2 regions of the Pelotomaculum sp. FP genome follow, and region 1 is predicted to be linked to the other one. Evidence: a T-box and tRNA genes for the amino acid it is inferred to sense, from the RefSeq annotation. Region 1 holds a T-box; the other holds one or more tRNA genes.
What was found. A T-box is a leader RNA that pairs with one kind of tRNA and senses whether it is charged. The one in region 1 lies ahead of metG (methionine--tRNA ligase), so its partner is inferred to be a tRNA-Met.

Region 1 (14,435 bases):
ACCCCTGACCATGTATAAGCCGGAAGAGCGAGGCGTGCAAATTATCGAGCCGCAGGCCTATGTCGGGCTGGCGGGTGTACCGGGGCGGGACCGGCCCCCGGCGCATCACCGCAATACCTACAACCTGGAAGAAGAGCTTTACGAGAAGGTATCCCACGATATGGCTGAATTTGAAAGAATAGCGCCCGAGGTTGCTGAATTCCAGGCTGAAAATACGGATGACGCGGAACTTGTGGTGGTCGGCCACGGGGTGGTTTTCCGGGCGGTACGGGAGGCCGTAAACAACCTGAGAGAGCAGGGACACAAGGTGGGTTATTTTCGGCCGGTGACCCTGCGTCCCCTGCCGGTGCAACAAATCAAGGAGCTTTCAGCCGGTGTCAGTAAAATTCTGGTGGTTGAGTCAGCTTACGGGCAGTTGGCCAGGCTCTTTAAAGAGGTTGCCTACGGCGGCACAGCTGAGATTACTCACCTTTTCCGGCCGGGGATCGGTATTACCGCTACTGAAGTTGAAGTCAGGGTTAAAGGACTGCTGGAGACCGGCCTGCGCAAACCCAGGTTGCGGAAGGCCTCAGTTGGCTAGTTCCACAGCCTCTGAGGCGGCCCGGCAGAGGATGAAAACAAAAAGTTCAAAACATACTAATATGACACCTTAAGGAGAGTCTTGCATGGCGCCACAACCAAAAATGCCCCGCAGTTGGCGGGCGGAGACCAAGCCCCATAAGTTTTGCCCGGGATGCGGACACGGTATTATTTTAAAATTTCTCGGAGAGGCTATTGATGAACTGGAGATCCACGACAAAGTGGTCTTCGGCTGTGATATTGGCTGTTCACTTTTATCCTGGGATTTCTTCAACCTGGATTCGGTCCAGACCCACCACGGGCGGACCATCCCGGTTATGACCGGTATCAAACGGGCCAGGCCGGAATTGATCTGCATCGCATACATGGGTGACGGCGGCGGTTATTCCATCGGCGCTCAGCATATGGTCGCAGCGGCGGCCCGGAATGAAAAAATTACGGCAATCCTGGCCAATAACACCCAATATGCCATGACCGGGGGGCAGATGGCTCCCACCACCTTGCCGGGGCAGAAAACCGAAACCTCGCCTTACGGGCGGGATCCCGAAGTGACCGGTTATCCCCTGCAGGGGCCGGAGATGGTATCCGCCATTACACCGGACGGAGCTTACGTGGCCAGGAGCAGCATCGGCAACCTACGGCAGCTAAAGGCAGCGTTAAAGAAAGCGCTGGAGAACCAAATCAACGGCAACGGGTTTTCCTTCGTTGAGGCTCTTTCCTCCTGTCCTACCAACTGGCGTACCAATGCCAAGGATACCTGGAGTTTTATCGAAAACGAGATGTCCAAGCAGTTTAAAGTGGGAGAAATCAAGGCGCCGGGCGCCGTGCAGGGGGAGGTGGGCTAATGACCGGGACAACCAAATTGGTACTTGCAGGCGAGGGGGGCCAGGGGGTCCAGTCGGTTGCAGAAATCATCGCGGAAGCTGCCAATGCGGAAGGTAAACAAGCTCTCTATATCCCAAACTTCGGAGTGGAGCAGCGGGGCGGTGTATCGGTGGCCTTTGTCCAGATTAGCGACAAGCAGATTGGTTCACCCAAGTTTCAAACCGGGGATATCGTAGTGGCTTTAAGCGACCGGGCGGTACACCGTACCCGGCAATATGTAGGTCCTAAGACCGTTTTTGTTTATGAAAGCAGTACCCAGGTCAAAGACGAAGACCTGCCGGCCAATGCCGCCAGGGTGCTGCCCATTCCGGCTATAGAAGTCGCCAAGCAGGAGCTGAACCCCCGTGTTTTTAACATTTTGATCATGGGCGCCGTAGTAGGAGCAACCGGGGTGATTTCACTGGAACGGATTAAAGAGGCTGTTGAAAGAAAACTTGGTTACAAGTTTGAAAAACAGCCTGAGTTGAGGGAGTTAAATTTCAGAGCCCTGGAACGGGGCATGGAATTGGTTCGATCTGATCAAAATAATCGGGCCGTCAGCAATGCTTAAGGAGGACCATAAAAATGACACTGCAATTCCAACCAAAAACACAGGAATTAACAAAAGGAAATTTTACACTTTTCCCGGGCCTTTGCAAGGGTTGCGGGCTATGCATTGAAAAATGCCCAAAAAAGTGTCTGAACTGGTCCGATGTGTTAGGAGTTTATGGGACGCCGACTATTGAGTCGAGTGATGCGTGTATCGCCTGTGGTATATGCCAGGAGGTATGCCCGGATTGCGCTATAAGTATTGAGAAAAGGAAAAAACCGCCTTTCACCCATTAGCCGTGGCGTTCATATTTAATATGAAAAGGTGATTTAAGCGGTGGTGAAATAAAGTGGCAGTCGCATCTCCCACATGTATATTATGCCGGCGTCCCCAGTTGACTGCATTCGAAGGACTCATGGTTAAGGGTCGCTATATCTGCAACGAGTGTGAGCGTAGAATCATTGTCCTTGACAGGGGCGATCCGGACTATGACTACTACAAGTGGGGATTGAAAAAAATCTGGTGCTGGCCAACCAATGTCTGAGCTTGGGTCAGCGCCTGTTTTTTTTGGGCCAGGCGGATGCGCCTGTGCGCCAATTCCAGGTCTTGCTTGATCATATATAAGGTGGTGGGCCTGATACCGGTCTTTACAGCAATATCCTGATCTGTAAAGCCCCTTTTCCAGGCCCTGATCAGTTTCTTAACGTCGGTGCCGTATTTTTTGGACAGAGTCTTTTCATCTACCTTCCAGGACTGTTCTTCTGCCACCCGGTATCACTCCTTTACATATAGTAATGTTTTTCTTATTGTGACCATGCGCTCTGTTATCTATAAGGTTAAACTAATGGCAAAATTGCAGGATGGCGTTGGTAATAATGTGACTTCTATGATATAATTAAAGATTAGTAAAACTTGTATTTAATTTTTTTTTGTTTTTATTTATTTTGTTCCGGAGGCAGTTTTTTGTCTGAAAGGCAAGGACAGGCTCCTCTTTTTGAGGCGCTCTGCAGGCATAATGAAAAAAATACGTGCAATCTCCATATACCTGGACACAGGCAGGGCCGATGCATTCCGGAAGGTCTCATGTCCCTGGACAATAAAGCCCTTTTTTCCCTTGATTTGACCGAGCTGTCTGGTTTGGATGACCTGCACAGCCCGAGCGGGCCCATCCGCCTGGCCCAGGAACTGGCTGCCGGCCTTTACGGAGCAGACCGCAGTTTCTTCCTGGTTAACGGTACAAGCGCCGGCATTCATGCCCTGCTTGTGGCAACTGTGGGTGAGAAACAGGTAGTTGTACCGAGAAATGCCCATCGCTCGGTCCTGGGCGGTCTGGTTCTGGCCGGCGCCGACCCGGTTTACGTCACACCGGAGCTTATGCCTGAATTCGGTCTGGATTGCGGCGTCGCACCCGCCGCCATACGGGCGGCGTTGGAAAATAACCCGGCAGCCGCCGCCGTCCTGGCGGTAAGTCCCAACTATTACGGAGTCACCGGAGATTTGCAGGGTTATGCTGAAGCTGCTCACAGGGCGGACAAGCCGCTCCTGGTAGATGAAGCGCATGGCGCCCACCTGCGCTTTCACCCGGCCTTGCCGGAGGATGCCATGGCTTGCGGCGCGGACGCTGCCGTCCAGAGTACCCACAAGCTGGGCGGTTCACTAACCCAAAGTTCAGTCCTGCACCTGCAAGGACAACGAATTGAGCAGCAGGGTGTCGCGGCAGCTCTGCGCCTGCTGCAAACCACCAGCCCGTCCTACCTGCTCATGGCTTCCCTTGATTTGGCCCGCCGGCAGCTGGCGCTGCGGGGGAAAGGACTGCTGGACCAGGCTCTGGAACTGGCCTATGGCCTGCGCCAGCGCTTGTCAATTATCGATGGTTTGAGTGTTTTGTCCCCGGAGCGCCTGCCCGAAGGCTCAAGCCTGGATCCGACCAGGCTGGTGATTTCAGTGCGCAGGCTGGGGTTGTCCGGCTACCAGGTGCAGCAGATGCTGGCGGAACGCTACCGTGTTTACGTTGAAATGGCTGATTCCGCCCATGTGGTGGCTATTGTCTCAATTGGCGCCGTCCGGGCCGACTGTGAAGGACTGGCCCGCGCCATGGAGGACATCTCCTTCAGGGAGCGCAAGACAGAACCCATCCCGTTCATTGCCCCGCCGGACAGTTTTATTGTGTTGATGAAACCACGCGAGGCCTGGTTTGCAAAATTCCGTCAGGTGCCTCTTGATGAAGCCAGGGGAAGGATCTCAGCAGAGACAATCGCTGTGTACCCGCCCGGCATTCCGGCTGTAAACCCGGGTGAGGAAATCACCGTGGATGTTATCAACTACCTGACGGCAGTCAGAAAAATGGGACTGCCCTGCCACGGCCCGGCCGATCCAACGCTAAAAACAATCAGTGTTGTGGTAGAATAGCTACAAGAGCCTGTACGACAAGCGCTTAAATTGAGCGACTTAATAGCTTAATTAGCGTTTCGCTGCTCCAAAAATTATTTCGGCTTCTGCTATATTGCTCGGATGTAGGTGCGAATTCATTCGCACAAAAGCTACATTAGATGCCCAAGTACGGCGCTAACGCCCCGTTGTGCGATTGAAATCGCACCTACACTACACCAGTCAGGTAATACTATATGATTGCATATTTTCACTGTTGTGATTAACAATCAGTTTTTGTTTACTGTAGGAATACAGAATACATCCACGTATCACGACATGCGACTAAGAGGAATGCAGTATACACCTTACGACCTACGCCTTACGACCTACGACCAAATTTTGAGGTGCTTTAGCATGAAGGGAAAGTTTTTAGTTTTTGAAGGTATCGACGGCTCCGGCAAGACCACCCAGCTAAAGCTTTTGGGTGATAAACTGTCCGCCCGGGGTTGCCCGGTGCTGTACACCAGGGAACCGGGGGGGACAAGAATTGGGGAGACTGTCCGTGAGTTGCTGCTCAACCCGCAACATAGCGAACTGGTCCCCGTCGCCGAAGCCCTCCTTTATGCCGCCGCCCGGGCGCAGCACGTGGCGCAGGTGATTTTGCCCGCCTTGCAGGAAGGAAAAATAGTGCTGTGTGACCGCTTTCTCGACTCCAGTCTGGCCTACCAGGGGTTTGGCAGGGGTTTAGACGTCGGGCAGTTAGAAAAGCTGAACGAGACGGCAACGGCCGGACTGAAGCCCGACCTGGTACTGCTCTTGGATTTTCTTTGTGATACCGGTATGGAGAGGATTACGGGGTCAGGCCGGGGTGCGGACCGTATAGAACAGGAGGACCGTGTTTTTCACCGTAAAGTCCGGGCCGGTTACCTGACGCTGGCCGGGCGCGACCCCGACCGTTACCGTGTCATTGACGCCAACCGTACCATAGAGCAGGTCCATCACGATATCATTGGGGTTGTGGAGGAAATTTTGGGATGAGGTTTCTGCGGGAGATAGCCGGCCATCAACAGATAGTCCAAACTCTGATGAACGCTGTTTCCAGCGGCCATGTTGTCCATGCCTATCTCTTTGCCGGCCCCGCGGGGGTGGGTAAGAAAACAACGGCCCGGGCTTTTGCGCGGGCGCTGCTCTGTTCTCAACCGGCGGCCGGGGACGCCTGCGGGGTCTGCCGTACCTGCCGGCAGGCGGCGAACCATAACCATCCCGACCTTTATACGTTACAGCCCTCAGGAGCGTCCATCAAGATTGAACAGGTGCGCGGCATGCTGCGCCGGATCCCCTACAGAGCCTACCAGGGCGGACGTAAGGTGTTTTTGATTGATCAGGCCGAGCTAATGACCGCGGATGCCTCCAATTGCCTGCTGAAGACGCTGGAGGAGCCGCCCGGCGGTACAGTCATGATCCTGGTTTCCGACCAGCCGCAGTCCCTGCTTCCGACCATTTTGTCCCGCTGCCAACTGTGCTCATTCAAAAGCATACCCCTGCCGGAGCTGACCGGAGGGCTGGTTGCCCTGCATGGTCTGGACCCGGTTAAAGCGGGTCTGACCGCTGCGATGGCCGGCGGCAGCATGGGTAAAGCGCTGGCTTACGCGGCCGGGACATTCCAGGCGGAGCAAAGCCTCGCGATCCGTCTGGCGCATGACCTGGACGGAGCCGCTCCCCACGAGGCGCTGGCGATGGCGGGACAAATCGCAGAGCAAAAAGAGAAAGTAAGCGCTATCCTGGAGATCCTAAAATGCTGGTACCGCGACCTGCTGGTCCTTAAATTAACTGGAGAAACAGGGCTTTTATATCATTTAGACCATATTGATATCATGGAAAAGGAGGCGGGAAGCTTTGAAACCGGGCGTCTCTTGGAGATACTAGAAGAGATAGAAACTACCAGAAAAAAAATTGAGGCCAACGCCAATACCCGGTTGGCCCTGGATATACTATTTTTGCATCTGGCAGGAAGGGCTCCGGGTTTAACAACCGGAGTAGAGGAGGGAATCGTTTAGTGGAATTAATCGTGGTCGGTATTCGCTTTAAAAAGGCCGGTAAGATATACTATTTTGACCCCGGTGACCTCCCGCTGACCATGGGAGAAGGGGTAATTGTGGAAACTGCCAGAGGTGTCGAGTACGGGGACGTGGTGGCGGGCCCTTTGCAAGTTAATGAGGATGAAGTGGTGGCTCCGCTCAAAAAGGTAATCCGTAAAGCTACCGTTGAGGATTACCAGCAACTTGCCGCTAACAAAGAAAAAGAATGCAGGGCTTTCCAGGTGGGTCTGGAGAAGATTGCATTCCATAAGCTGCCTATGAAACTGGTGGGGGTTGAGCAGACCTTTGACGGTAACAAAATCATTTTTTATTTTACCGCGGAAGGGCGTATTGACTTTCGTGAACTGGTAAAGGACCTGGCTGCGGTGTTCCGGACCAGGATTGAACTAAGGCAGATTGGGGTCCGGGACGAAGCCAAACTGGTGGGCGGGCTTGGCTGTTGCGGGCGTGAGCTCTGCTGCGCCACCTGGCTTTCCGATTTTGCTTCCGTCTCCATCAGGATGGCCAAGGAGCAAAATCTTTCCCTTAATCCCACCAAAATTTCCGGCATCTGCGGCAGGCTGATGTGCTGTCTGAAATACGAAAACGAGTCTTACGAGCATGCCAGAGGAGAATTTCCTGATCCCGGCAGCTGGGTTACTACCCCTGATGGGGAGGGTAAGGTAGTCGGTATAAATATATTTAAAAAGTACGTCAGCGTGGAACTGAAGGAAAGTAAAATCATCAAAGAATATCCCTGTGAAGAAATTGTATCTAAAGATGGCCAGGCCAAAATGTGCAAAGGCCATAAGAAAGAATGCCCCCGGCAATCAAACGAGGAGACAGTTTAGTGCAGGGCCTGTTCAAACGCATTAAAGAAATGGAAGCAAAACTACATTCCCTGCTTGCTGAAATGCAGGAATTGAAACATGAAATCCGGGAAGCGGATGAGGAAAACTCCCGGCTCAGGAATGAACTGGCCGCCTTTTACCGCGCGGATCTGGTAAACGGCGCGGCAAGTGAGGCTGCAGGCAAGTCCGGCGCGGCCTTTTCGAACCTCCTTGAACTGTACGACCAGGCGTTCCATATCTGCAACCTTTATTTCGGCCGCAGGAGGTCTGGAGAGTGCCTTTTTTGTATGGCCTTTTTGCGCAAGGAAGCGGAGCCCTCAACCGGCAAAAAGGTTGAAGAGAGCAACTCTTAATTTTCTAAAAGACAGCGTGGAAATATAATTCCAGGCTGGCCTTATAATGTGGGTGCGCAGGATGTCTTTTGAGGAGCTTTTAAACCAGCCGGGGAGGTGAAACACTGTGACAGAAGGGCAAAAAGGGGTACTTTACCTGTGCGCGACGCCTATCGGCAACCTGGAGGACATTACGATGCGCGCCCTGCGAGTGTTGCGGGAGGTCGACCTGATTGCCGCGGAAGATACGCGTCACACCCGGAAACTTTTGAGCCGCTATGATATTCATACCGGGCTTACCAGCTACCACCGCCATAATATGCGCGCCAAGGGGCCGGTCCTATTGGACCTGCTGCGCTCCGGCAAAAATATTGCCCTGGTTTCCGACGCCGGTATGCCGGGAGTGTCGGACCAGGGGTCGGAACTGGTCGGGTTAGCCCTGCGGGAAGGGTGTGGGGTTACTGCGATACCAGGGCCAAGCGCCGGTATTACAGCCCTGGTGGTCTCCGGCCTTCCTACGGAAAGCTTTATTTTTATTGGATTTTTACCAAGCTCCGCCAAAGCGAGGCGCGAAAAATTAAGGGAACTTCAGCCCCAACAGGGTACTCTTATTTTCTATGAGGCGCCGCACCGCTTGCGGGCGACATTGGCTGACCTGTATGAGGTCCTCGGCGACCGGGCTGCAGCGGCAGCCAGGGAACTGACCAAGCTGCATGAAGAAATTATCCGGGGTTCGCTGGCCGAACTGGTGGAGCATTTCAGGGAAAAGGAACCGCGAGGCGAGTTTACCCTGGTTGTTGACGGCGCCGGCGCTGAAAGCCCGGCAAAAAATGAACCGGAGTGGCTTCACTTGAGTCCTGCCGCTCATGTAGCCCTGATCGAGGCAAAAGGAGCCGGCCGCAAGGATGCCCTCAGGGAAGTTGCCCGTTTGCGCGGTATTTCCAGGCGGGAGGTCTACCAGGCGGTACTTGAGAAAGAAACTTGAGTAAAAAAAATGAGAGACTTTCGTCCCTCTTATTACTGCAAATTACATTGCTTGAGCGTTTTCAATCATGGCCAGAGCACACTCACGGCATACCATTTTGCCGCGGTAGTGTTGGACATCCGAAGCGTTGCCGCAGAAGACGCAGGCCGGCTCGTACTTTTTCAAGATAATCTTCTCATTATCTACGTAGATTTCCAGAGGGTCTTTTTCGTCAATTCCCAGCGTCCGCCGCAATTCAATGGGAATGACCACTCTGCCGAGCTCGTCCACCTTTCTGACAATCCCTGTCGATTTCATGCTATCCCTCCTCTACAAAATTCGACACAATGTTTAAATTTCTTACAACTAAATGGTACCAACGATTCCAGTAAAAGTCAACACATTTATTTACTAATCAACTACTTTTTTTCCTGATTGTCGAAAACTTGACAAATCAGATTCCCTTGGATTAAAATCAGTTTGTTGGCTTTCTTAAATGCTTCAAAAAGGCTGAGAAGGGGAAGAGTAAGCTGGTATTAATACCCCACAGAGAGCGGGGTTGGGTGGAAACCCGCGGGGAAAGGACGGCTGAACATGGCCCTGGAGCTGCGCGTCTGAACTTACAGTAGGTCGCGACGGGATTAGCGCCGTTACCAGGCTTGGGTATCGGGAACGATCTTCCCCGTACCTTGAAAGGCCGCTTCGTGAGAAGCCGGTAAAAAAGGGTGGTACCGCGGGTAATATTAACACTCCGCCCCTTGGTAACAAGGAGGGAGTGTTTTTGTTTACTGAAACTTTTTCTGGTAAGAGGAGGTTGTGGCGTATTATCAAACTGTCGTAGGGCGTAGGGCGTAAGGCGTAAAAAGAAAGAAATCCTAATTATTATTTGATTGGGCTTCAGAGAATTGCGGCAAATTTTAAGCCTAAAAGGAATGCCGTATTACCTACGCCTTACGCCCTACGACCTGCGACAATTTGACCTGCGCCTTACGCCTTACGACCAAAATAAGAAAAAAATAATGTCTACTTCGATAGCTTAAACAAAGGAGGAATAAGATTATGAGCAAGGGCACGTTTTACATTACTACCCCGATTTACTACCCCAGCGACAACCTGCATATCGGGCATGCTTATACCACGGTGGCTGCAGACACCATGAGCCGGTTCAAGAAGCTCACCGGGTGGGATACGTATTTTCTTACCGGCTCGGATGAACACGGCCAGAAGATTGAGCGGGCGGCCAAATCACGTGGTGAGACCCCTCAGGAATACGTTGATAAAATCGTAGCCGGCTTTAAGAGCCTGTGGGGTAGCCTGGAAGTGAGTTACGATGATTTTATCCGCACAACTGAACCGCGTCACAAAAAGGTGGTCTCCGAATTCTTTCAGAGATTATACGACCAGGGGGATATCTACAAGGCCAGCTACGAAGGCTGGTACTGTACACCCTGTGAAGCTTTTTGGGTGGAAAGCAGGCTGGAGGAGGGCAATTGTCCCGACTGCGGACGTCCGGTGGAACTGCTCCAGGAAGAAAGTTATTTTTTTAAGATTTCCAAGTACGCCGACCGCCTGCTGCAGCACATAGAGGAGCACCCGGAGTTTATTCAGCCCACTTCACGGCGCAATGAAATGGTGAGTTTTATTAAGAGCGGTCTGGAGGACCTCTGTGTTTCAAGGACCACCTTTAACTGGGGTATTCCTGTTCCCTTTGACCCCAAGCATGTCATCTACGTCTGGGTGGACGCTTTGACCAACTATATCTCCGCGCTGGGTTACGGAACCGGCGACGATACCCTTTTTAAAAAATACTGGCCGGCCGATGTCCACCTGATGGGCAAGGACATTGTGCGTTTTCACAGCATCATCTGGCCGTGTCTCCTGATGGCCCTTGGACTCGAACTGCCCAAGCGGGTGGTGGGCCACGGCTGGCTGTTGCTCGACAGCGGTAAAATGTCCAAATCCAAAGGAAATGTGGTGGACCCGCTGGTTTTAATCGAAAAGTACGGGGTGGATGCCATCCGCTATTACCTGCTGCGCGAACTGCCCCCCGGCTCGGACGGTTCTTATAGCGAGGACGCTCTGGTAGAGCGGATCAACAAGGACCTGGCCAATGACCTGGGCAACCTGGTCAGCCGCTCCATCGCCATGATTGAAAAATATTTTCAGGGTGTGGTTGAAGCGCCCGGCGCCCCTGAAGGTCCGGATCAGGAATTGATCGACCTGGCCGAACAGACTCCGGTAAAAGTTGAAGAAGCAATGGACGCGCTGGACCTCTCCGGAGCCTTGAGCGCCTTATGGCGCCTGGTGGGACGCGCCAACAAGTACGTGGACGAGACGGCGCCCTGGGGCCTGGCCAAAGACCCGGCTCAGAGGCAGCGGCTGGCTACGGTCATGTACAACCTGGCCGAGTGCATTCGTTTTATCACCGTCATAGCGGCGCCCTACATGCCTCTACTGCCCCCGCGGGTCTGGTCCCAGTTGGGCCTGGCCGGGCGGGAGGGCGTGCAAACCTGGGATTCCCTGGCCTGGGGGAAATTCCCCGCCGGGGTAAAAGTTAAGCGGGCCCAGGCTCTTTTCCCGCGGATTGAAGTATAAAAAGGACAGGATGATTGCCATGCTTTTGTTTGATACACATGCCCACATTGCTGAAGAGGAGTACGAACTCGACCGGGAGGAGGTATTGGAACGGGCGCGCGGCGCAGGGGTGGCCTATATCAACAACGTGGGCTACAACCTGGAATCCTCCCGGCGAGCCATAACACTGGCCGAAAATAATGACATGGTATATGCTTCCGTAGGGTTTCACCCGCACAATGCGATGGAAGCCGGGCCCGGCTACCTTGAGGAATTAAAGAACATGTCCGCCCACCCCAGGGTGGTGGCGCTGGGCGAGATTGGGCTGGATTACTACCGTGATCTTTCCCCCCGGGAAATGCAGCGCAAGGTTTTCCGGGAGCAGTTAATCCTGGCTCGCGAGCTGAGCTTGCCGGTAATCATTCATGACCGGGACGCGCACGGTGATCTCATGGATATCTTGCGCGAGTTGGGACTGGGCGCCGCCGGAGGTGTCATGCATTGCTACTCCGGCAGTTGGGAGATGGCGCAGGAATGCCTGTCCATGGGCTTTTATATTTCCATTGCCGGGCCGGTAACCTACCAGAATGCGTCCAGGTTGAAAGATGTAGCCGGCCGGGTTCCCATGGACCGCCTGCTGCTGGAAACAGATGCACCCTACCTGACGCCGTCGCCGCACCGGGGCAAACGCAACGAACCCTCCTACATTGCTTTTACCGCGGCAGAGATTGCGACGCTTAAGGGAATAGATGTCGAAGAATTGGCGAAAACATGTACAGAAAATGGCAGGAGATTGTTCGGAATTGCTTGAATAAATAATAAGCCGGCGGCGCCACATAGCATGAAAATACCAGCCGATGTAGGCGCCATTTCAATCGCACACGGCGCGCCAGCGCCGAATTTGTGGCAGCCAATGTTGCCTTTGTGCGAATGAATTCGCACCTGCATCTTTGGGGTAACGCTTCGTATGCCGGACTCTTATGTTCAGGATAGAAAGATTTTTCTGTGAAGAAAGGAACGGGAGCTTATTATGCAAGAGCAAAAGAAACAAGGTTTAATCCTGGTCAACACGGGCAACGGCAAGGGAAAAACCACGGCTGCTCTTGGTATGGGCTTAAGAGCCTGGGGGCAGGGGATGAAGGTGCTGGTTCTCCAGTTCATCAAGGGTGGCTGGAAATACGGGGAACTGAAGGCGGTAGAAAAGCTTGGCCCAAATTTTGAAATAAGGCAGATGGGAGAAGGTTTCATCAAGGGAGCGGACGACCAGTCGCTTGACGGGCACCGACATGCCGCCGGGGAGGCGCTTGAGGCCGCCAGGGCTGAATTTTCAAAGGCAAATTACGACCTGATCATTCTGGATGAGATCCTGTACGCCATCCATTACGGGCTGGTAGCTCAGAGTGACGTTCTGGCCCTTTTAGACGCCAAGCCGGAAAGTTTGCACGTGGTCCTGACCGGACGCAATGCTTCTCCCGAAATTATCGCTAAGGCAGACCTGGTCACTGAGATGCGGGAAATTAAACATCCCTTTACCCGGGGGATTCCCGCCCAGAGGGGGATAGAATTTTAATGGAGAGCTGCTTGGCTGTTGACGGCAGTACTTGAAGAAAGGAACGGTTGAGATGCGCCAGGTACCTGTGGTTTTGGCATGGTTGGTCAACGCTTTTGAAAACAGCAGCGAGTATTCCGAGTATTACCTGGATCTGCAGACAGGAAAACATTACTTTTACGCGCCTATGGACTTCCCTGAACACGAAGAAAAGGTTAAGAAAATGGACAGCCAGCCGGAAAACTTTGCGAGGCTCCCGAAGCTGGATAAGGAACTGGACATAAAAATCAAACAGGATTTCATTGATACCCTTGATGCCCCCCTGGTGAAGGAAATCCTGGCCAAGGCGCTGGCTGCGGATGTGGATTTCAGAAAAGCCCTGATGGACGATGATTACGAGGAAACACGCAGAGAGTGGTATAATTACCAGAATGACAGGTATGCTGTCTTTTTAAAAGAATGGTTTAAGGCCAAAGGGATTGAGCTGGTTGAGGCCAACCATCCCGGCAGAAATGATCCATGCGGCATCAACAAACGAATATGACTTTTATAGATATGCTTTTAGGTCAGTCGTAGGTCGTAAGGCATAAGGCGTAAACAAGATTACTCTTTTCGTTGACCTTTTAAGGTTCAAATATGGAGACCTATTAGGAATGCAGTATATCCTACGCCTTACGACTTACGACCTACGCCCATTATGCGGCTGCGGCATCATATAAGTAATAACCCGGAGTACCTGCCCCGGGTTTTTCTTGTGCTCAAGCTATTAGTTCAGGCTATCTCAATGACATCGCCAAGGTAGGCGCTGCGGACTCTGGGGTTCTCCCGCAGCTCGGCGGCAGGGCCGGCCAGCATGACCCTTCCGGTTTCCAGCACATAGGCCCTGTGGGCTATTTGAAGCGCCATAAAGGCGTTTTGCTCGACCAGCAGGATAGTTGTTCCCAGTTGGTTAATCTCCGCGATTATTTTAAAAATATCCTCGACCAGGATGGGGGAAAGCCCCATGGAAGGCTCGTCCAGGATCAGAAGCTTGGGTTGGCACATCAACCCGCGTCCCATGGCCAGCATTTGCTGCTCGCCGCCCGAGAGGGTGCCGGCTAACTGCTTTTCCCGTTCTTTAAGGCGCGGGAAACGTTGGAATACATTATCGAGGCTGCCTGCAATTTCAGCGCGGTCAGTCCTGGTATAAGCGCCCATGATCAGGTTCTCGCGCACAGTCAGGTCGGGAAAGATTTTTCTTCCCTCCGGTACGTGGGCCAGGCCCATCTGGACAATCTTATGAGCGGGAACTCTGGTAATGTCGGCGCCCCCAAACTTGACGGCGCCGGACTTGGGCCGCAAGAGGCCGGAAATGGTCCTTAAGGTCGTGGATTTACCGGCGCCGTTGGCGCCGATCAGGGTCACGATTTCTCCTTCCTTGACTTCGAAGGAAATACCGTGCAGCGCCTGGATGGCTCCGTAAAAGACTTGAATATTATCTACAGACAGCATCAGGCTACCGTCACCCCCTTGCCCAGATAAGCCTCCAAAACTTTCTGGTTGTTACGGATCTCTTCGGGCAGTCCTTCGGCGATAATCTCTCCGAAGTCGAGCACTACCAGCCGGTCGCATACGTTCATAACCACGTTCATCTGGTGTTCGATTAACAGAACGGTTATTTTAAACTTATTTCTAATGAACTTTATAAGTTCTACCAGGGTTCCGACCTCGGAGGGGTTCATGCC
Region 2 (15,074 bases), on a different contig from region 1:
GATATAGCCGACATAACCGTATTTGCTGCCGGTAAGGCGCTTGGCATGATCCAGCACCAGGATGGAAATATCCTCAATCGCGGCAGGCGATAGAAGCTTGCGTGAGAGTTCGGTGATAGCCAGGCTTATCTCCAACTGCCGCGAAAGGGCTTCCTCAACCTGCCTGCGCTTTACTATTTCCAACGAAAGCTGCCGGTTGAGCTTTTTATACCCGGCTGTACGATCGAGCGCCATTTGCTCAAGCCAGGCCCGGCCTTGTTGTAGTTCATTATCCAACAGCTTGAGCCTGGTAATGTCTCGTACAATTATTCCCAACATGTAGCCTTTGGCGGTCATGATGGAAAAAGCCGTCATCTGGATAATTTTGCGTATTCCGTCGGGCCACTGAATAGCTGCTTCGCCCATGGCCGGGGATAGCCCGGTCTCCAGCATATGCAAGATGTTTGTTTTGAGCCTTTCGTATAAGGCCGTTGTTTTAGCCTCACTTGACAATAATTGGAAATAAACATCCCAACAAGGGCGTCCCACTACCTCGCTGCGCTTTAGCCCCGTAATATGTTCCAAACTACTGTTCCATTCGAGAAATCCTCCCTGCTCGTCGGCAAAAGCAATTCCGTCAAATGACTGCTCCAAGATAAAGCTGTGCAAACTTTGGTTGCTCAAGGCGTCCTCCGATATTTTGGCAAAATATTTCCTTATCCAGGTAAATTCAGCAAAAAATCAGGAACTCCTTGTTTTTGTGTAAAATTTTATAAATAAAGGAAGCAGGGGGACGGTTCTTTTGCTTCCTTTTTTCGGAAGCAAAAGAACCGTCCCCCTGCTTCCCCCTGCCTCCTAGCGGGCGTGGTTTCCACCACTTCGACAAGCGGCCCCAGTTAGCAGTTCGCCGCTGAGGAAATCCTTGGCAACCTGTTCTACCTCACCGGAGGCTCTGGTGATAACCCGTATGCTGTTGTAAAAAAACATTTCCACCAACGGGCGGCTGATCACATTGGCGATAACGACCTCCACCCCTTCGTTCTGAAACATACCCACCAGGTCTCCCAGAGCGGTTTCGCTGGTGATAATTTTTTTGCCGGTGATCATACCGTCATCCGCTTCAATAATGACGAATTCACCATTTCTGCCAAAATAGTCATCTACCATCCCATTCAGGTAAGGCATCGCAATTTTCATCTTCTTTGACTCCCTTGTTAATTGACTTTTGCTTTACTCAGTTATCTGCCAGTCCTTTTGGGCGCAGGCCGGGCAAACAGTGCGCCTGCAGCAGACTGTTCCCACCCATTGATGACCGCAACGGCGGCACTCCAGTTTGTGTTGGGCCAATTTAAAGCTGCCTCCGGTTACTTTCAAGGCTGACCCATTAATCAGAGCAAATGCAATTTTTTTTCTGGCCGAGGCCAGGATGCGGTGAAAGGTAGGCCGCGAGACCAACATCTTTTCGGCGCATTCTTCATGCTCCAGCTCCAGTAGATCTCTAAGCCGGATAGCCTCAATTTCTTCCACAGAAATAACAACCTCATCAAGTTCTGTACTCGGTATTCCCGCAGGCTTAAAGCAGGTAACCATGGGAAACTGCTCCACTCTCCTGCATTTTGGAGGTCTAGGCATGCGATCACCTCTTTACTTAAAAGACTCTATATTATAATTCTCAATTTTCCCCCATCATACAGCGCTGAAAGGGTGCGGGTCAACAGAATACTTGCCGGGGCAGTTCCACATGAATAATTATATAAATAATATTGAACATATGTCAATAATAGAACAAAGCGCTGTAATCGCTTACAATAATTGAGAGAAATTTAAATTTTCTTTAATGGATTTTTAATAAATTGCTGGTAGGCTGTTTTAAAAGGCTGCTGGAGGGATTAGTTTGATTAATGCGCTTATTTTAATTATCCTTGTCGTAGCGTTAATCAGTATTTTGGGAACGATTATGTGAAATATTGCAATAAAAGCTCAACACCAAGCGCCCCAATCCTTTGGGAAGCTTGGTGTTAGTTTCAATGACGGTAATATAGCGGTCTGCTGTGGGGATAGCTCCTTCTTAGTAACAATCAGCTTTCAGCACATCCTCAGCAATTCCCAAATTCGCGGATCCTCCAGACCCAGCCTCCACACAGCTATACCCATTATCCCTTCTTGAAAAGCCAGGTTTAGTTTTACTGCAAAGCTCCTCACATCTTCAAACCAGACAATATGGTTTACTCCATTTGCCGTGTAGGTGTAGGTTGATTCCTGCGCCTCTTCATCATAGCGGATGGCAACTCCATGGCGGGAGGCGGTGGTTATAGCTTCTTCGAAGGACAGTTCCCTGGGAAGTTCTGTCCCGGGGGACCAATCACGCCCGTACACGGCCATTCCCAGACGAATCTTTTCCCGTGGTATCACGGACAAGGCATAGGTCAGCACTTGACGGACAAAGCCGTAAGAGGCGATGGGACCGGGAATTGCGACATGTTCATCGTAAGCCAGGAGATACAGCTGGTCGCTGTACCTGGCCAGGTCGGAGTAGCTGAACGCCCCCGAAAATGGGTGGGCCGGATCGTCTTTAAGTTCAGGAGGAACGGATATGGTAACCAAAAGCCCATACGGTTTTAATGCCGCATAAAGCTCTGCCATAAACATAGTCAAATACTGTCTGTCTTCCGGCGGCACAAATTCAAAGTCCACATTCACGCCAATAAACCTTTTACTAAGGAGCATATTTAAAATGTTTGTTATAAGAGTCTGGCGCAGGCTGGGGATGGTCAAAATCTTGTGAATGGCTCCGGCCAAATTATAGACTAAAGCCACCACAGGCAGGCCCAATTGCTGCAGCGTCGCCAGGGTATCGGGGTCGGACTGGTCACTCAGGGTCCCCTGCTCGGTTGCACCAAACCAGTAGGGGACAAAATAAGTAATATCTTTACCGTGAACCTGCAGATCCACCAGCGCCCAAGGATCCGTAACGTAATACCAATTGTTTTCAAAATAAAACTGCTGTCTTAACATAGCCGGCCTTTCCTTTGCCACAAGATGCTGCATTTTCAGCAAATCCTTTTTACCCATAATACACATTAGTGGCAAGAATTGACACAGGGCTATGTCCGGGAAATTAAAAAACCCCGCAATTGCTTGCGAGGATTGATTTCTTTGGTTGCGGGGAGGGGATTTGAACCCCTGACCTTCGGGTTATGAGCCCGACGAGCTACCAACTGCTCTACCCCGCGATATCGACAAAGCTTATTATATCATATCAGGAGCCCTTTGTCAAACGGCCAGGGCCCCAGCTTAAAAGCGATGGTGGAGGGGGCTGGATTCGAACCAGCGAAGTCGTCGACGGCAGATTTACAGTCTGCTCCCTTTAGCCACTCGGGAACCCCTCCATATTTAGATGTGGGTATCGCTTCTCAGTTGGAGCCGGCGATGGGACTCGAACCCGCAACCTGCTGATTACAAGTCAGCTGCTCTGCCAATTGAGCTACGCCGGCGCTGACACAGTAGCTATTATAAGCTATTATGGCGGTGCTGTCAACCTGAAATAAATTGGCTCCGTCTCCAAGTGGGTCCCGGACAGCAGCCATATCGGCTTAGCCAGCATAGAAAAACCTTTAACCGCCGGTTAAAGGCAACCTGTCAGTTAACTGGTTATGCTTCGCGCTTTTCAAGGTAGCGTTCGAGTTTCCGCTTCACGCGCTGCAACGCGTTGTCGATTGACTTGACGTGGCGCTTTAAGTCTTCGGCGATTTCCTGGTAGGACTTGCCTTCCAGGTAGGACATCAAGACTTTCCACTCCAGCGAACTTAAGATCTCGCCCATCTTCTCTTCGATATCGTCAAACTCTTCCCTGGAGATTATTAACTCCTCGGGATCCGTGATTTTCGAACCCGATAGTACATCTAGCAGGGTGCGGTCCGAATCCTCATCGTATATGGGCTTGTTAAGGGAGACGTAGGAGTTCAGCGGTATATGCTTTTGCCTGGTGGCAGTCTTGATGGCAGTGATAATCTGCCTGGTAATGCAGAGCTCGGCAAAAGCCCTGAATGAGGATAGCTTGTCCATCCGGAAGTCCCGGATTGCCTTATATAACCCGATCATACCTTCTTGGATGATGTCTTCGCGATCGGCCCCGATCAGAAAATATGATCGGGCTTTGGCGCGGACAAAATTTTTGTACTTATTAATCAGGTATTCCAGGGCTATTTCGTCACCCTCCCGGGCAAATTCCACAACTTCTTCGTCAACCAGCAGCTGAAATCCGTTGTAAACTTCCGTCTGGGCTTGAAAAATCACTATTCTCCCCCTCTTTTTCCCATCAACCAACGAGAAAAAAAATAAAAAACCCCACCCTCGCTAATTGACAATGCCCAGGCCTTCAGCCCGGAATGCACTTTTTCTTTTCACGGGGCTAGGCATATGTTGATTATAGTTTCGGTCAGGTTCCTAACTTATTATAACGAAGCGGTGGAAGCTCGTCAAGGTAAAATTGGACGGGCTAGCCCTTTCCCCGCCTCCATTGTTCAAATTTGGAGCGCACCTTTTCCAGCAAACGGTTTTCCAGGTAACCGTCCACCGGCTTGCTTTGCTGGTAGTGGACCTTGCTTTCCTCTTTGGTCCGCCGCACTTGCTCGCGCAGTTCACCTGGAGTCAGGCGAAACGCTCCCCTGCCAAAAATGATCACCTGTTCGGCCCAGTCCGAGGTGGCTACATATACCGTCCCCCCGTCCTCTGGAAAGGAGCCGGCCATGCGCTCGATCAGTGAGTCGGCTGTTTCCCCCTGCTGGGTGTAAATTACCTCCACCCCGTCTACAACTTCCGTTCTTTCAGCGCCGCCTTTAATTTGGTGGGCGTCAAAGACGACCACCACTTTCAACCCGGTTAGAGCCGCGTGGTCGGCAAGTATGGACACCAGCTTTGACCTGGCGTAATCCAACCCGGTTTCCCTGTTCTTATTAAATTCGGGCCAGGCATAAATAATATTATAACCGTCAACGATGAGATGACCCTTCATTTAAAGCGATTCTCCTCTGGCGCACTACTTCATAGGCCAGCAGGGCGGCTGCAACTGAAGCATTTAATGAGTTTACACGACCGGACATGGGCAGGCGCACCAGGAGGTCACACCGCTCTTTGACCAGACGGCCCAAGCCCTTGCCCTCACCGCCTATGACCAGGCCAAGCGGTCCCTCCAGGCGGGCATCCCAATAAAGTTCCTGTCCCTCCGGATCGGCGCCTACCATCCAGAGGCCTTGCTTTTTCAATGTTTCGATAGTCTGAGGCATATTGGCGACCCTGGCCACCGGCACATATTCAATGGCCCCGGCCGATGCCTTGGCTACAGTTGGCGTCAGTGGGGCGGAGCGGCGGCGCGGAATGACAACTCCGTGCGCGCCGGCGGCGTCAGCGGTACGGAGGATGGCGCCAAGGTTATGCGGGTCGTTGATCTCATCCAGCAGGATCAGAAACGGCGGTACACCGGGACCGGCTCCAGCCAGGATGTCTTCCACTTCCACATACTCTTTGGCGGCTGCCAGGGCTATCACACCCTGGTGGGCGCCATCGGGGGCGAATTTGCCCAGCCGCTGCCTGTCCACCTTCTGCACGGGGATGTGTTTCTCCCTGGCCGCGCCGTAGATTTCCATCAAGGGCCCGGACAAAGGCCCTTCGGCGATTAATATTTTATTGATGGGGCGGCCGGACCGCAGCGCTTCCCGGACCGGGTTGCGTCCTGCAATGACGTCTTCCAGGCGAAGTCTCTCCTTTTGAAAACTACTTAAAATTACAATATGGCTTGCCTTATGAAAAACACTTGTAGTACCCCAGAAAATGTAGGTGCGAATTCATTCGCACAAATGTTACATTAGTCACATAAGTTCGGCGCTGACGCGCCGTGTGCGATTAAAATCGCCTACATCGCACAGCCTCGACCAGCCCTGGTCCAGAGACTAGTTCTCGAAAAGCCTCTGGGGTAGTGGTCATGGGGTTATCCTCCGTTCTCTTCGCAATTCTCCACTTGTTCAATAAGAACGTCATACCGACCGCATCTGCAGACAGCCATCCGGCAGCTACGCGCTATTTAAGCTTTGCTGCAAGCAACGCACGCGCTAAGGAACGCACCCAGGTGCTACGTTCACTCCGGATAACCCCATGCCCGCAAGTCAAGCCTTTTCGAGAAGAATTTTTGTAATAAGTGTAATAAAGACAGTTCTCTGTCTACCAATCGGTAGTGGGCTTGCTTTCAGTAATTTGGATGTCTATGTAATACTAAACATTTTTAAATTGTTCCCTTACCTCGGTAATTTTACCACAGCTCATTTTGCCTTCCGGGCAGGGTCCGTTGACACAGCCTGGCCCGGCATCGCGGAAAATAACCGGCGCAGCTTTTTTGACCAGGCGCAGCATCTCAACGGCCAGGGCTCTTATTTCCCACTGGGCCCTGTTGCAGCAGCGCAGCGAAAAAAAGTGCAGCAGTTCGCGGGCATTCATGGTTACCAGCAGCTTCGTCTCGGCTGCGTTGGGCAAAACGAAGCGGGCGTCCTCATAGGTTGGCTCACCGTGGTTCCCGAGCTTTTCCACCCAGTAATCGTACCACTCCTGCACCTGTTTCATCTGTTTCTTAAACACTTCAACAGCCCCGGGACCGAGCGCTTCTATGCGCGGCGGCACGATATAGCCGAATACTCCGTCCTCATTTTGAGCGCTTACCTCAGAGACATAGCGCTGCGACTTGACGCTGAAACTGGCGATGCGGTGACGGGTAATCTGGGCCAGCAGGCTGCGTGAGACTCCCTCGATACCGAAGGTAAAGCTGGCGTGCTCTATGGGGGATAGGTGTCCGGAGTCGATCAGCCGCGCTAAAAAGGTACCCTGATCTCTTTCTTTAACCCCTCGCTTCAGCTCCTCGAGTCCCGCCGGTGAGTAACACAGCTTGGCCCCCATAGCGATAGCTTCTTCGGGGCCGGGGGTATGTTTTAAAAGGCTGACGCTTAGTTTTTTAACACCCATTCGTAACACCTGCATTTCTTTTTGGTCGGGCGTAGGCTAATACTGTATTCCTTATTGGTCAGGCGTAAGGCGTAGGCTTATACGGTATTCCTATGGGGTCGTGTGCGAATGAATTCGCACCTACATTTACTGGGTTAGCCACGGGTCATCTCACGTCCCACGTCCTATTTCCAGCGCCAGGGACAGGATTTCGTCCAGGCGGTCCTTGTCGCCTTTGAGGTAGAGATAGCCGATCAGGCATTCGAAAGCTGTGCTTTGCCGGTAATCGATCACACCGGCGCTGCGGGGGGTATGGGGAGACTTGGCGTTGCGGCCGCGGCGAATTACAGCTGTTTCTTCCTGTGTGAGGATCCCTTCCAGCTCTCTGAGCAGCCTGGCCTGGGCTTTCGCCTGCACAAATTTTACGGCCTCATCGTGCAGGCGGTTGACTCTTGAAATACCGCTGTTGACGAGGTGGGAACGTACGGCCAGTTCATAGACGGCGTCCCCGATGTAAGCCAGCGCCAGCGCCGGCAGTTCACCTGGTTGAATATTTTTCAACCCCCATCACTGCTTCTTCCAGCGAACGCCCTGAGGAGTATCCTCAAGGACCACGCCAAGTTCTTTCAAACCGTCCCTGATCCGGTCGGCGACTGCCCAGTCTTTCTTCTTGCGGGCTTCTTGCCGGATCTCAATAATCAGGTTGATTAACCCTTCCGCCAGGCTGGAACCATCACCTGCGTCACTATCTAAAAGGATTCTGCCGCTTTGCGGTTCAACCTTAAAAAGCCCCATGACCCCGTTGAAATTCTGAAACAGGTCATAAGCGCGCCGGAGAGCCTCCCGGTCCGGGCCGGAGACCTCGTTTCCCGCCTTCTGGACGGCGCTGTTGACCTCTCTGGCCAGGTCAAAGATGACTCCCATGGCCAGAGCAGTGTTGAAGTCATCGTCCATGGCGGAATCAAAGGCGGCTTTTAAGTTTTCAAGGGAGGCTGTTAAGTCTGCCGCCCAGCCGGAAACAGAGCGGGCGGTGGAAACTTCTCCCTTCCTCTCCAGGGCTTCGGTCAACAGCCGGATGCTGGTCTTGATCCTTTCCAGCCCTTTCCCGGCAGAAACCAGGTTTTCATCGGCAAAGTCGAGGGGGCTGCGGTAATGAGTGGAGAGGAGGAAAAAGCGGACTACTTCCGGCGAAAATTTGGACAGGATGTCCCTGACCAGGAAGAAGTTGCCCAGCGACTTGGACATTTTCTCGTCGTTTACGGTAATAAAGCCGTTATGCAGCCAGTAGCGGACAAAAGGTTCTCCGGTTGCCGCTTCAGCCTGAGCGATTTCATTTTCATGGTGGGGAAAGATCAGGTCACTGCCTCCGCCATGGATGTCAAAGTTGGTCCCGAGGTATTTTTGCGACATGACCGAGCACTCGATGTGCCAGCCCGGCCTGCCCGGTCCCCAGGGGCTGTCCCAGGACGGCTCGCCCGGCTTGGCGGCCTTCCAAAGGGCAAAATCCATGGGGTCTTGCTTGCGGGTATCCACATCCACCCGGGCGCCTGCCTGCATGTCGTCGAAGGTACGGCCGGAAAGCCTGCCGTAAGGCTCAAACTTGCGCACTGCAAAATAGACGTCCCCGTCCACTTCATAAGCAAAGCCGTTTTTGATCAGCGCTTCAACAGTCCCGATGATGTCGGGAATATGCTCCGATACCTTGGGGTGTTGATCAGCCCGGCGGACGTTAAGGGAGTCGGCGTCTTTAAAATATTCATTAATATACATATGGGAGAAAGCGAGAGGGTCCTCCCCCTGCTCCCTGGCGCGGTTGATAATCTTGTCGTCGACGTCGGTGAAGTTCTGGACGTAAACTACCTCGTAGCCTTTGTAGTCAAAATACCGCCGTACCGTGTCAAAAAAGACCAGCGGCCTGGCATTGCCGAGGTGCACATAGTTATAGGTCGTCGGGCCGCAGACATAGATGCCGACCCGGCCCGGGTCTCTCGGCTGGAAGGTCTCCTTCCGCCTGGTCAGGGTGTTATAAATCTCCATCTTTTAAGAAACACCTCTCTCGGCAGCCCGTCAGTTCCTCCCGGCGCAGGCCTGCCAGTTGAAGATTCTGGTCCTCCAGTTCTCTGACCCGCTTTTCCAACCTTTCTATACTTTTATGCATACATACAAGCACGTCTGTAACAGGGTCGGGAAGCTGATCGTGGCGCAGGTTTACCTCGCCGGGCGCCTGCCGGGGATCTACTTTATGGCCGTCCATAACAACGATCTTGCCGGGAACTCCGACCACAGTGCAGTCGGAGGGCACGGCCTTTAAAACCACAGAACCGGCGCCAATCCTGACGTTGTCACCAACCGTAAAGGATCCAAGGACCTTGGCGCCGGCGCTGATCATTACGTTGTTGCCGATTGTGGGATGCCTTTTGCCTTTTTCCTTGCCTGTCCCCCCCAGGGTAACCCCCTGGTAGACGGTAACATTGTCCCCGATTTCAGCAGTCTCACCGATAACGACGCCGGAGCCGTGGTCAATAAAAAAACCTTCTCCGATCCTGGCGCCGGGGTGAATTTCGATACCGGTTATAAAACGGGCGAACTGGGAAATGAGCCGGGCGATAACAAACCAGCCCCGGCGAAAAAAACCGTGCGCGAGCCTGTGCATAAGAACAGCGTGAAGACCGGGATAGCACAGGACCACTTCCAATACGGATTTGGCGGCGGGATCCCGCTCCATCACAGCCCGGATATCCTTGCGCAGCCGGTCGAACATGCCAATACCCCCTTGCAGGTCGTAAGTCATAGGGCGTAAGGCGTAGATATATACTGCATTCCTTTGTGGTCTTGAAAGACATAAGCTTCACATTATATTATGTAAAATACCCACTATGTAGCCTACACCTTACAACTGACCATTAAGAATTGCAAAATAATAGCTTTACGCCCTATGCCTGACCCATAAGAACTGCAGTATAAGCCTACGCCTTACGCCTGACCATTAGGAATGCAGTATTAGCTTACGCCTGACCATTAAGAATTGCAGTATAAGCCCTCGCCTGTTCCAGGCGGTTGGCGACACCGGTTTGGCCGAGGATGGCCATGATCCGGTTTAAATCGGGTCCGTGGGTTTTTCCGGTCAGCGCTACCCGGACCGGCATAAAAATTTCTTTGCCTTTGACGCCCAGCTCTTTGCCGACTTCCTTGAGCAGAAGTCTGGCGCCTGCTTCGGTGAGGGCGGGACCTGTAGTAACCTTGGCTTTGAGGGCTTGCAAAACAGCCGGGACCTGGTTGCCGGCCATGATCTCCCTGGCTTCGTATTCTTCTATGTCGACCTTGTCGCTAAAGAAAATAGCGGCGTGGTCCGTGATTTCCTCCAGACAGTTCAAATAATCCCGTACTAAGGCAACCACCATTTTAACCCACTCATACCTCTTAGCAGTAAGCGGTTGACTTATATAGCCTGCCTCTTCTAAATATGGTATGGCCAGTTCGGTAATCCGTTCCAGGGAGGCGGTACGGATATAGTGGCCGTTGAGCCAGTTTAGCTTATCGAGGTCAAAAACGGCGGGACTTTTGGACACTCGCTCCAGAGAAAAATGCTCCACCAGCTGTTCCAGGGAAAAAACCTCTTCTTCTCCTCCGGGGGACCAGCCCAGCAGCGCCAGAAAGTTAACCAGGGCCTCGGGCAGGTAGCCTTTTGCCTGGTACTGCTCAATAGCGGTGGCGCCGTGGCGCTTGCTCATCTTGCTGCGGTCCTGGCCCAGGATCAGCGACACATGGGCAAACTCCGGGATCTGCCAGCCCAGCGCTTCGAAAATTAAAATCTGGCGCGGTGTGTTCGACAGGTGTTCCTCGGCCCTGATTACGTGGCTGATTCCCATGGTGTGATCATCTATGACCACAGCGAAATTGTAGGTGGGAATACCGTCGGATTTTACAATAATGAAGTCGCCAATGCCGCTGCAATCAAATGAAACCTCGCCCCGGACGAGGTCGTTGACCTGGATGACATGGTTTTCCGGCACCCTAAAGCGTATCACCGGCTTGCGGCCTGCCGCTTCCAGGGCGGCGCGCGCTTGCGGCGTGAGGTTGCGGCAGCGGCCCATATAGCGGACCATCTCGCCTTTTTCCAAAAGCTCTTCCCGCTCGGCTGCCAGTTCCTCCTCCGTACAATAGCAACGGTAAGCCTGGCCGCTTTCCAGTAAGGTGTCTGCATACCGGCGGTAAAGGTCCAGCCTTTCCGTCTGGCGATAGGGCTCGTTGGGGCCCCCAACCTGGATCCCCTCATCCCAGTCCAGGCCAAGCCAGCGCAGGGCATTGAGGATGTTTTCCTCAGATTCCCTGGTAGAACGCTCCAGATCGGTATCCTCTATCCGGACTATTAAAGCGCCCCCGTAATGGCGGGCAAAAAGCCAGTTAAACAACGCCGATCTGGCCCCCCCGATATGAAAGGGACCGGTGGGACTCGGCGCAAAACGGACTCGTACCGGCAACAAAATGGTTCCTCCTTAAGGCGCAAATCAGCCGGAAGTCATATCTAACGGCTGGTTAAATGACCCTTTTTTATCGTAGCTTATTATAACACCTGTTTTATCCGGCAGGCAAATGGTCAATAGCAATTCATAAAAAAATGTGAGTGCGAAAGCCCGCAAGTCAAGCCTTTTCGAAAGAGGCTGATGAGGCTGATGAGGTTGATGACGAACGGCGCCGCGATAACGGCCGGGCAACTGCCCTAAGTCCCCGGACCGCCTTCTAGAAGCGCCGCGCCATAAGCGGCAATACCCTCGCCGGTACCGGTAAAGCCAAGTCCCTCGGTCGTCGTTGCCTTAACGTTGACCTTGGAAGAGCTAATCCCCAGCGCTTCCGCCATCTTTAGCTTCATTTCTTCCATATAGGGAGCCAGTTTCGGTCTCTGGGCCACAACCACCGCGTCTATGTTCCCCACCGTGAAACCCTTTTCGTTCAGCACTTCACCGACTTTTGACAAGAGGATCAGGCTGCTAATTCCTTTATAGCGTTCATCGGTATCGGGAAAATGCCGGCCGATATCACCAGCCCCGGCGGCGCCCAGCAGGGCGTCCATAACGGCATGCGCCAGCACATCCGCGTCGGAGTGCCCCAAAAGCCCCTTGTCATATGGGATCTCGACACCCCCCAGGACCAGCGGCCTTCCTTCCACCAGCCTGTGGACGTCATAGCCAAACCCCACCCTCATTTTTGACCACCCCCGGCCTGAGAGGCCTCGAGCAGGGCCGAAGCCACGATGAGGTCTTCGGGAGTTGTAATTTTGATATTCCGGTAACTGCCATCCACCAATTTCACCGCCATCCCCAGCCTTTCAACCAGCGCCGCGTCGTCCGTGGCCCTGAAGTTTTCCTCATGAGCGCGGCGGTGCGCGTCCAGAATAACCCCGTAACGGAAAGCCTGAGGTGTCTGGGTCAACCACAGCCTGTTTCTGGGCAGGGTTTCGGCCACAAAACCGTCCTCCCGGGCTAGTTTAACCGTGTCTTTTACAGGCACGGCGCAGGTTGCGGCGTCAAACGCAAGGGCGGCCCCGACGACCATCTCCAGGTTTTCATCGCTCAACAGGGGGCGGACCCCGTCATGTATGACCACAATATCCGTATCAGGCGCAAGCGCCAGGAGGCCGCTGTAAACGGAATCCTGGCGCTCTTTACCACCTTGTACGACGGCTGTTATTTTCTTTAGCCCCAGCTTGTCGACCACAGCCCGGCGGCAATATTCCTCTTCACCTTCGCCTACGGCTACCACTATGGCCTGCACCAGCTTGCTGGCTTCAAGAATTCTTAATACGTACCCCAGTATAGGCGCCCCGGCCAGAGCAATAAACTGCTTCTTCACATCCGACCCCATCCGGCTCCCGCAACCGGCGGCAGGCACCACAGCGGCAACCTTAACCAATGGCGTTCACCTCACCCAGATGAGCTTGTCCTTCGCCGCGTTTTTCATACTTGGGCTTGGCAAAAATCATCCGCCCGGCGGCAGTCTGGAGAACACTGGTGACCAGCACCGGGATAGTCTGGTTCATATAACGCTTGCCGTTGTCCACCACGATCATGGTACCATCATCCAGGTAGGCAACTCCCTGGCCCATCTCTTTTCCGTCCTTGACCAACTGCACCACCATTTCCTCACCCGGCAGAACTACCGGCTTCACGGCGTTGGCCAGCTCGTTGATATTTAGAACCTTAACACCGTGCAGTTCTGCAACTTTGTTCAGGTTATAGTCGTTGGTAATGATTTTGCCGCCCAGTTTCTGAGCCAGCTTGACCAGCTTGGTATCCACTTCCGCGACATCTTCCAGTCCCCGGTTGTTGTCGTATATTTGGACTTTTATGTCAACATCTTTCCTCATCTTATTAAGTATATCCAGGCCCCGCCTGCCCCGGTTCCTTTTCAAAAGGTCGGGAGAGTCAGCTATATGGCGCAGCTCTTCCAGCACAAAGGCGGGAATAAGCATAACTCCCTCAATAAAGCCGCTTTCGCACAGTTCGGCGATCCGTCCATCAATAATCACACTGGTATCCAGAATCTTAAAATGCCCCGCTTTGAGCTCGGATTTCAAAGCCCGGTCCTTGCCAAACTTGGGGAAACTGGCGAACAGCGCCAGTAGTTCTTCACGCTTTTTGATGCCGATGCTTAAGCCAAGGTAAGACAAAAATAGTGTAATCAGAATCCATACCAGCTTACCGACAGGACCTAAAAAGGACAGGAGATTGCCTATCAAATTTGCAATTATAAGTCCAATAATCAAGCCGACCGAGCCCATGACCAGATCCTGAGTCGGGGTCCTCTGCAGATACTGCTCGGCAATTACAGTCAATCGCACTGCTCCGCTCATGAGCGGCCGGGCCAGCAGAATTCCGGCAAGCAGGCCGATCAGGGTGGATAAGCCCACCACCCCAAGCCTGAAATGTTGAGGCAGGTCGGTTAAAAAGGCCACCAGGCCACTGTTAACCAGGAAAAAACCAAAAGCCACACCGGAACCGGTAAAAGCAGCCAATAAAATAAAATAAACTGCTTTTTTCACTGTCTTTTTTTCACCCCCTTTCTAAATTTAACGATACTCTGAACAATTTTATATAGCTCTATTATATTTGTTTAAGGAATCGCACATCAAGCAAAAATAATGGAGTTTTAGCGACATATAAAAATAAAGCGCCAGTTTAACCTGGCGCCATTAGGCGAAGGCACCGTCGAGCATCGATTGCGCTTTATCCTCTTCAAGTTCTGTAGCCAGAACCAGTTCGCTGATTAAAATCTGCCTGGCGTTCTCCAGCATTTTTCGCTCACCCGAGGAAAGGCCTTTTTCACGGTCCCTTTTAATTAAATTACGCACCACCTCGGCAACCTCAAAGACATTGCCGCTTTTTATTTTTTCCAGATTGGCGCGGTACCGCCGGTTCCAATTGGGAGACATGGCCGAAGACTGCTGGCGCAGGATCTGCAAAACTTCTTTGACGCCTTCCGAGTCAATGACCTCCCTGAGTCCAACACCTTCACCATTGTTGATTGGAATCATCACCTTCATATCGCCGACAGGGAGCCGCAGTATATAATACTGACGCTTTTCCCCGAGGACTTCCTTCTCCTCGATGGCCTCGATGACTCCAGCACCGTGCATCGGGTACACCACTTTATCTCCTATTTTGAACAAGGCCGTACCCTCCTTAGAAGTTTACCACGTTTAAAGTATAGCATAAAAGGTATCCCTTGTCAAATAAACTATAATTTTAGCATAGCCTTAACATAGTGTCAACATCATTTTGGGAATATTTTTATCATTTTCTCCCAGGGGAAGCAGGGGGACGGTTCTTCTGCTTCCCAAAACAAAAGGAAGCAGAAGAACCGTCCCCCTGCTTCCGAACCGTCCCCCTGCTTCCTTTTTTAACTGTGTCTATCCTGCAGCAACAGGTCGCGATAGCGGCTTAAACCTTCCTTGATGGAGCGGGCACGGACCTCCCCTATGCCCTCTACCTCATCCAGTTCCTCAATAGTGGCTAACAATATTTTATTCAATGCCCCAAAGGTCTTAACAAGGTTATCAATCACAGGCAAGGGCAGCCGTGGTACCTTCTGCAAAATGCGATAGCCCCGCG

Region 2: it encodes a tRNA-Met, which carries the amino acid that the T-box ahead of metG (methionine--tRNA ligase) is inferred to sense. The anticodon was not compared.

The regions. Positions count from the first base shown of each region.
Region 1 covers NZ_QFGB01000074.1:688-15,122, forward strand. Annotated here, with positions in the region: gene Psfp_RS18955 (ferredoxin oxidoreductase) at 1-580, shown strand, start outside; gene Psfp_RS18960 (thiamine pyrophosphate-dependent enzyme) at 666-1,424, shown strand; gene Psfp_RS18965 (2-oxoacid:acceptor oxidoreductase family protein) at 1,424-2,014, shown strand; gene Psfp_RS18970 (4Fe-4S dicluster domain-containing protein) at 2,029-2,289, shown strand; gene Psfp_RS18975 (sigma factor G inhibitor Gin) at 2,409-2,537, shown strand; gene Psfp_RS18980 (hypothetical protein) at 2,489-2,761, opposite strand; gene Psfp_RS18985 (aminotransferase class I/II-fold pyridoxal phosphate-dependent enzyme) at 2,957-4,402, shown strand; gene tmk (dTMP kinase) at 4,778-5,401, shown strand; gene holB (DNA polymerase III subunit delta') at 5,398-6,420, shown strand; gene Psfp_RS19000 (stage 0 sporulation family protein) at 6,420-7,292, shown strand; gene Psfp_RS19005 (initiation control protein YabA) at 7,292-7,645, shown strand; gene rsmI (16S rRNA (cytidine(1402)-2'-O)-methyltransferase) at 7,752-8,609, shown strand; gene Psfp_RS19015 (AbrB/MazE/SpoVT family DNA-binding domain-containing protein) at 8,652-8,906, opposite strand; T-box leader at 9,092-9,350, shown strand; gene metG (methionine--tRNA ligase) at 9,648-11,183, shown strand; gene Psfp_RS19025 (TatD family hydrolase) at 11,203-11,973, shown strand; gene cobO (cob(I)yrinic acid a,c-diamide adenosyltransferase) at 12,190-12,732, shown strand; gene Psfp_RS19035 (UPF0158 family protein) at 12,764-13,255, shown strand; gene Psfp_RS19040 (ABC transporter ATP-binding protein) at 13,483-14,202, opposite strand; gene Psfp_RS19045 (ABC transporter ATP-binding protein) at 14,202-14,435, opposite strand, start outside.
Region 2 covers NZ_QFGB01000058.1:9,819-24,892, reverse strand. Annotated here, with positions in the region: gene Psfp_RS17465 (PAS domain S-box protein) at 1-663, opposite strand, end outside; gene Psfp_RS17460 (NifB/NifX family molybdenum-iron cluster-binding protein) at 835-1,176, opposite strand; gene Psfp_RS17455 (DUF134 domain-containing protein) at 1,210-1,611, opposite strand; gene Psfp_RS17450 (glycosyl hydrolase family 18 protein) at 2,065-3,051, opposite strand; tRNA gene Psfp_RS17445 (tRNA-Met) at 3,137-3,212, opposite strand; tRNA gene Psfp_RS17440 (tRNA-Tyr) at 3,284-3,368, opposite strand; tRNA gene Psfp_RS17435 (tRNA-Thr) at 3,398-3,473, opposite strand; gene sigH (RNA polymerase sporulation sigma factor SigH) at 3,631-4,275, opposite strand; gene Psfp_RS17425 (NYN domain-containing protein) at 4,478-4,993, opposite strand; gene rlmB (23S rRNA (guanosine(2251)-2'-O)-methyltransferase RlmB) at 4,971-5,729, opposite strand; gene thyX (FAD-dependent thymidylate synthase) at 6,247-6,987, opposite strand; gene Psfp_RS17410 (ribonuclease III domain-containing protein) at 7,138-7,527, opposite strand; gene cysS (cysteine--tRNA ligase) at 7,534-9,003, opposite strand; gene cysE (serine O-acetyltransferase) at 8,990-9,727, opposite strand; gene gltX (glutamate--tRNA ligase) at 9,972-11,447, opposite strand; gene Psfp_RS21830 (hypothetical protein) at 11,475-11,681, opposite strand; gene ispF (2-C-methyl-D-erythritol 2,4-cyclodiphosphate synthase) at 11,687-12,169, opposite strand; gene ispD (2-C-methyl-D-erythritol 4-phosphate cytidylyltransferase) at 12,166-12,876, opposite strand; gene Psfp_RS17380 (PIN/TRAM domain-containing protein) at 12,869-14,005, opposite strand; gene Psfp_RS17375 (CarD family transcriptional regulator) at 14,156-14,632, opposite strand; gene disA (DNA integrity scanning diadenylate cyclase DisA) at 14,863-15,074, opposite strand, start outside.